One region of the Endozoicomonas sp. ALC013 genome, then DNA from elsewhere that is predicted to be linked to it. Evidence: predicted binding sites of a transcription regulator. Region 1 holds the regulator's gene; the other holds the start of a gene.
What was found. Region 1 encodes sigma-54, which starts transcription at its own class of promoters, with help from an activator protein. Its sites were predicted from a motif close to TGGCACNNNNNTTGCTNT; they were not measured.
Positions count from the first base shown of each region.

Region 2: glnK (P-II family nitrogen regulator) is a predicted target of sigma-54. The motif match lies at 2,059-2,076, and genes of this name have one in related genera.

Region 1 covers NZ_JBLYNS010000064.1:5,502-9,117, forward strand. The annotation lists gene dcuC (C4-dicarboxylate transporter DcuC) at 1-603, opposite strand, end outside; gene ACO6V1_RS13005 (RNA polymerase factor sigma-54) at 913-2,376, shown strand; gene hpf (ribosome hibernation-promoting factor, HPF/YfiA family) at 2,753-3,067, shown strand; gene ACO6V1_RS13015 (PTS sugar transporter subunit IIA) at 3,095-3,544, shown strand.
Region 2 covers NZ_JBLYNS010000119.1:4,926-8,541, forward strand. The annotation lists gene ACO6V1_RS18045 (accessory factor UbiK family protein) at 1-233, opposite strand, end outside; gene ACO6V1_RS18050 (MBL fold metallo-hydrolase) at 303-1,292, opposite strand; gene ACO6V1_RS18055 (hypothetical protein) at 1,325-1,498, opposite strand; gene glnK (P-II family nitrogen regulator) at 2,270-2,608, shown strand; gene ACO6V1_RS18065 (ammonium transporter) at 2,749-3,616, shown strand, end outside.

The DNA of each region.
Region 1 (3,616 bases):
GACGGTGATCCAGGCCTGATAATCCAGGAAGTATTCGGTAATTTCCAGTCCGGACTGGCTGGCGGCAAAGTTGGCATTCACCTGGGTGACACCGATTTCAAACGCCGCCGGAGAAGCGATCACGGCAACCGCTGAAGCCGGGCTTAAACCGATATTTCTCAGCACCGGATACAGCGTCACCATCAACAGCAAACCGAGACCCGTTGCCGAGGTGACGAACATTTGCAGCACAACACTGAGCAGATAACACAGTGCCAGTACCATATAAGGTGAGCGAAAACGGCTGATGGGCTTAACGGCCAGTCGAACCAGCGCTTCTGAGGCACCGATATGGGACATGTAGCTGGCAAAACCACCACAGGCCATGATGGTCAGACCCAGGCTGGCCATGCGGAAGCTGAATACCGTGTTCATCAGTTGAAACAGGTCAAAGGGGATAAAACCGGTGGCCTTGGCCGCTGGCAGAATGTCTTTTATCCCCATCAACGCGGCGGCACTTAGCAGGACAATACCGGCAATAGCCAGCGAGGCTGATGCACTGTAGTTCTTCACGATGGCGTATATAACCAGTGCAACTACGGGTATGACGATGAGTATATCCACAGGGGAATCCTGAAAATGGCTAAATTTCGCGCAGGTTATTTCTTGAACTTTTGGTTGTAAATGACCAATGTCAAATAATGATCGGGTAGTTTTTTTTAACCATTCTGACAGTCGTTATGACCGAACTTTAAAGGCGGAAAGCGCTTATAAGCCACACAAAAACACACGTAATTTCATCGTATTCAATCTTTGCACATTTTTTGCTAAAGCTATGGTTTCAGAAACGTCTATGGGTTTATAATCAGCCGCACATGGAGAGTAAGCCTCTGCAGCCTCCACGGACAACGAAGTAAAGGTATACGGTTGCCTATGAAGCCTTCCTTACAGCTCAAGATGGGCCAGCAGTTGACCATGACGCCGCAGCTGCAACAGGCCATCCGGCTGCTACAGCTATCGACCTTGGATCTTCAGCAGGAGATTCAGGAGGCCCTGGAGTCCAACCCCATGCTGGAGTCCGACGATAGCCAGACAGAGGACACCGCCAGCAGCACTGAAGGACGGGAAGAGCTCGTTGATCTGAGCGAAAAAGCCTCAGAACCTGAGCCTCAGGAGATGGCGGAATGGTCAGACAGCATTCCCAATGAACTGCCCGTGGACTCCGCCTGGGACGACGTGTATTCCAGCCTGCCGGCCAGCAGCGGTGACGATGATTATGACCCCCTGGCAAAATCCTCCGCTGTGGAGTCACTTCAGGATCACCTGGAATGGCAACTGGATATGGTGCCCATGAGCGACCGGGACCGGCTGATTGGTCTGGCGATCATCGAGGCGGTTAATCCGGATGGGTATTTAACCTGCACGCTGGATGACCTGTTTGTCTCTCTTCAATCCCAACTGGACGATCTGGAGATTGAAGAGATCCATGTGCTGCAACACCGGGTGCAACAATTCGATCCGGTGGGTTGTGGCAGTGTTGACCTTAGAGAGTGCCTGTTGGTTCAACTTCGTCAGCTGCCGCCCTCAACACCCCATTTCAACAATGCAGAAAAACTGCTCACCCGTTACCTTGAGTCCCTTGGCACCCGTGATTATGCCAGCATCATGCGTCATGCCAAACTGAAAGAAGACCAGCTGCGAGAAGCCCTCAGCCTGATTCAGAGCTTCCACCCAAAACCCGGCAGCACCATTGATCAGACAGAAGCCGAATATGTGGTTCCGGATATATCCGTCCGGAAAATCAGGGAACGCTGGACGGTGGAACTGAATTCCGACGCCCTGCCCAAACTGCGTATTAATAATAATTATGCGTCCATGGTTCAGAGAGCCAATAACAGCCGCGACAATGTGTTCATGAAGAACCATCTGCAAGAAGCCCGCTGGTTTTTGAAAAACCTGCAAAGTCGCAATGAAACATTGATGAAAGTGGCGAGCCAGATTATTACCTATCAGCAGGAGTTCCTGGAAAAAGGGGATGAAGCCATGAAACCCCTGGTGCTGGCGGATATTGCCGAGGCGGTGGGGATGCATGAGTCGACGATATCCCGGGTCACTACTCAGAAGTACATGCATACTCCCCGGGGTGTTTACGAGCTGAAGTACTTTTTTTCCAGCCATGTCAGCACCACGGAAGGGGGGGAGTGTTCCTCCACGGCCATTCGGGCCCATATCCGCAAACTTATTGCTGAAGAGACACCGCGCAAGCCCCTCAGTGACAATAAAATTGCAGCGATTCTGGGGGATCAGGGCATCAAGGTAGCAAGGCGCACCATTGCCAAATACCGTGAGTCCATGAATATTCCGCCATCCAATGAGCGTAAGCAGTTAGTGCCTTAGTACATCATTTTGAGGAGTTTGATGTGTGCAATCTCCGTTTACCCTGAGCGTCCTTCGGCTCCGCTTGGATGCACGGACGGAAGGTGATTGGCACAGTCTTTATTCAGGGCATGGTGCTTACGCCCTTCGACTCCGCTCAGGACGAATGGAGTTTGGATGTCATTGATAGGTATTGATAAGGGACGCCCATCAATCACATTGAAACAGTGTTCCGGAATTTTTTACACAAGCTCCGTTGATACACCGTTCAAAAAGCAGTTTTTTTTGTCTCAGGGCATTCCAAGCTGCACCGACAGTGATAGAATCGAACTCAGCCAGTACGAAAAATCCCGCGGACTGGTGATTATCTGGATAATGGGATTCAGGAGAGCGTTACATGCAAGTCAACATCAGTGGGCATCATGTCGAGGTAACAGAAGCTCTGCACGACTATGTGATCAAAAGACTGGAGCGTCTTGGTTCACATTTTGACCATATCACCAATGTACAGGTGACCCTGAGCGTCGAAAAGCTGGTGCAGAAAGCAGAAGCCGTTTTGCATACCCGCGGGGCCGAGATTAATGCCACCGCCGAGCACGAAGACATGTACGCAGCCATTGACCTGCTCTCGGACAAGTTGGATCGGCAGCTGGTTAAACGAAAAGAGAAAGCCCTGGACAGGCAACAGGGTGCCAGTGGCCATGCCCTTTGATTTATCAGGTTGCCATTCTTATTCAGCATGATTATTCACCGCATCCTAACCCCCGAGCGCACCCTTGACGGGGTGCACGGGGCCAGCAAAAAGAAAATCCTGGAATTTATCGCTGAACGCATCAGCAGCGATGCCCCCGAAATCAATGCCAAAGAACTGTTTGAAGCGCTGGTTGCCCGGGAGCGTCTTGGCACCACCGGACTGGGTGATGGCGTGGCTATTCCCCACTGTCGTTGCAAAGCCTGCCCGGAGCCTATCGGTCTTTTTATACGACTGGCGGAACCGGTTGATTTTGATGCGGTGGACCGTGAGCCCGTTGATCTGGTATTCGCGCTGATCGTGCCAGAAGGCGAAAACCAGGAACATCTTGAAATTTTAAGGGCGCTGGCCGGGCGATTTCATTCTGCCCTGACCCTTCAGAAAATACGTTCGGCTACCAATACGACAATGCTCTATCGTACTATGAGTGAACAGTGAATAACGTGACAAAAAAAGGCCATCATAGGTAATGATGGCCTGAAAGGTTCAACTGATCACAATGCTCTTATC
Region 2 (3,616 bases), on a different contig from region 1:
TTAAATGCTTCCATCTCTTTTTCCAGCGCTTCAAGGCGCTCTCGGGTGTGCCTCAGAACAGCAACCTGGGTATCAAACTCATCACGGGTGACCAGCTCCAGTTTTGACAGGGCACTGCCCACCAGTGCCTTGATATTTTTTTCGATATCTTCCCGGGTCTGGCTTTTGTCACCGTTAAAGAGTTCACCGGCTTTGGTGGCGATGGTATTAATCAGGGCGGCTTTATCGATCATGGTTATCGCTTGGCTGATGGTCAGAAAAGAGAAGGATACCGCAATAACAGCAAGGTAACGATCCGGAACTTATAATTGCTCAAATAAAGCCGTAATCTTTCCGGGTTTGATCACAATAAAGTCGTTATCGGCAACGCCATGCTGCTGTTTGGCGAGCTGCAGATCTTCCGGTGGTTGCAACATCGGCTCATTGGTTAGCATAAAGCTGCCCCAGTGCATCGCCAGCGACAGGCGTGAGCCAACATCGTTGTGGATATGCACGGCTTCTTCCGGATTGACATGGATCTCTTTCATAAACCAGCGTGGCTCGTAGGCACCAATCGGTACCATGGCCATATCCATGTAGCCGAAGTGCTCACCAATGGCTTTAAAATCTGAACTGTAGCCAGTATCCCCGGCAAAATAAAAGCGTTTACCCGGTTCAGCTGCTTCAGTCGCCGCTTCAAATACCCAGCCACACCAGAGCGTTCGATCCGGAAATATTGAACGGCCACTGAAGTGCTGACAAGGTACTGCCGTGTATGTCCAGCCGCGATGGGTATGGGATTCCCACCAGTCCAGCTCGACCCAGTTAGCTATACCATGTTTGCTGAACCATTGGCCTAAGCCCAGGGGCAGCATAAACAGGGGTGGATTGTCTTTTTGTTTTTTCTGAATGGCTAATACTGAGTTTCGATCAAGATGGTCGTAATGGTCGTGAGAAATTACCACCACATCCACGTGGGGTAAGGCAGCAATATCGATCGCTGGTGGAGAGTAGCGCCTGGGGCCAGCCCACTGTACAGGAGATGCCCGTTCAGAAAAGTGTGGGTCGGTAATGATATTCATACCCCGGTGGCGAATTAAAAAGGTCGCATGACCAATCCAGCTGGTCAGGGATTTATCTGAATTCTCAAAGACCGAATAATCATCGTCTACCACCGGAATAGAAACTTTCTCCGGCAGTGCCTCGGTGATTTTCCATTTCAAGATGTTCCATAACGAGCGATGATGCATTTGCATAGCATCGTTATTGCGAAAGCCGCCATTCGGCAGATGATGTTTTTTTGAGCGATTCACCGCAGCTACCCCATCTTATTTTGTTAATCAATTTAGCGCGGAGCAACACCTCGGATAAATTTAGGTATCGCCGCACGGCCATAACTCTGTTCGCTGACAATGTTTAAATCGTCGTCAAACACAAAATAGTCCATGACCTCATCCAGACGCTGATTGGAAAACGCATCGTTAAAGGTGTGCAATACATTGCGTATATCATTTGCCATCGGTATTTTTTCCTGCCTTATTATTTGCCAGTAGGATTTATCACATGCCGCCGGTGAGGTAAAGGCGTTCTATTGTCGCCCCGCGCTGAACAGGCGTTGTGGGAGAGATAGGCTCACCCCATAAAAATAACCAAAAAAGCGGGGGAGGAAATGCCATGAAAAATGTGACGATCACCGGCAGGCGGCAGTGGTTTTTCTCAGGGGCGATCAGCTGTTGTCGATATATTAAACGACAATAGGCAGGTATTGGTTGGAGAGTTTCTTTAGTGATAATATGGCCAGGCCTTGCAACTACACCTACTGAGGGCGGCCATGACCAGTATGGTACTGTAGGTATTCGCGCTTTTCTGTACTGATATTACATCATCGACTCAGCTGCTCTGTGATGAGGCATCAAGTCTGGGTAGTTGCAGGATTTTTTGATGAGTGCACTGCTTTGGTGCGCTTTTTTGGGTGGGGGATTTGGTTTTAGTGCATCAAATGGGTGCGTATCCGATTTCGCCGCTCATTTGAGTCCATGAAACCTTCAACCATGCCCATTTATGGGGATAGATAAAAACTGGCACAGAGCCTGCTTAGACAGGAGTAACCATTTAACCAGTGCCGGGCGGGATGCCTGAAATCAAGACTGGCAGGGTTGGTTTTTCCTTTTACAGGCCGGGAAATAAAACAGACGGTTGTAACACAAAGGGAAAAGCGTAGACTTTGGAAGCTATCGCATCCAGGTCACCCCTCCCGGATGAATATTAAGTAGAGCCAGGAGAATAATGCATGAAGTTAGTATCAGCCATTATCAAGCCGTTCAAGCTTGATGACGTGCGGGAAGCGCTTTCTGATATCGGCGTTCAGGGTATTACTGTGACAGAGGTCAAGGGCTTTGGTCGCCAGAAAGGCCATACCGAACTGTATCGCGGTGCAGAGTATGTTGTGGACTTTCTGCCAAAGGTAAAGATTGAAGTGGCTATCTCGGATGATCTGCTGGATCAGGTGATTGAAGCAGTGTCCAATGCCGCCAATACCGGCAAAATCGGTGACGGAAAAATATTCGTGACCTCTCTGGAGCAGGCTATTCGGATCCGTACCGGAGAGACTGGCATCGACGCTATTTAAGTGCCAGTCAAAGGCATGACTCATCAGCAGCCACTGATGACATCGCCGAGCAGTATCAGTGATATACAGCTTTGAGCTAAATACAGCCCTGGGCTGAAAAGAAAGATAAAAAAGATGTGAATTTTACTGGGAGGGGTCCCGTGGAAGATATAACTCAGCTGTCGTATGCGCTCGACACTTTTTATTTCCTGATGTGTGGTGCACTGGTCATGTGGATGGCCGCTGGTTTTGCCATGCTGGAAGCCGGTCTGGTGCGCTCCAAGAACACCGTTGAAATTCTGACCAAGAACATTGCCCTGTTTGCCATTGCCTGCACCATGTACTTGCTCTGTGGTTATCAGATCATGTATCCGGGGGCTAACGAAGGCGGCATCATGCCTCTGTTCGGTACGCTGCTGGGCACTGAGAACAGCGTCGAGTCGGTGCTGGGTGGTGGTGAAGATGCACCTTACTACTCTCTGCGTTCTGACTTCTTCTTCCAGGTGGTCTTCGTAGCTACTGCCATGTCCATCGTTTCCGGTGCCGTTGCTGAGCGCATGAAACTGTGGGCCTTCCTGCTGTTTGCGGTCTTTATGACGGGCTTCATCTATCCGGTACAGGGTTTCTGGAAATGGGGCGGTGGCTTCCTGAACGAAGCTGGCTTCCAGGATTTTGCCGGTTCCGGCGTGGTGCACATGGCGGGTGCTTCTGCTGCCCTGGCGGGTGTGCTGCTGCTGGGTGCCCGTAAAGGCAAGTACGCATCTAACGGTTCCGTTAATGCCATGCCTGGCGCTAACCTGCCACTGGCTACTCTGGGTACCTTTATCCTGTGGCTGGGCTGGTTCGGTTTCAACGGCGGCTCTCAGCTGAAGATTGCTGATGTTGAAAATGCCAACGCTGTTGCCCAGATTTTTGTCAACACCAATGCTGGTGCCGCCGGTGGTGTTATTGCTGCCCTGATCGTTGCCAGACTGTTGTTTGGTAAGGCTGACCTGACCATGGCTCTGAACGGTGCCCTGGCGGGTCTGG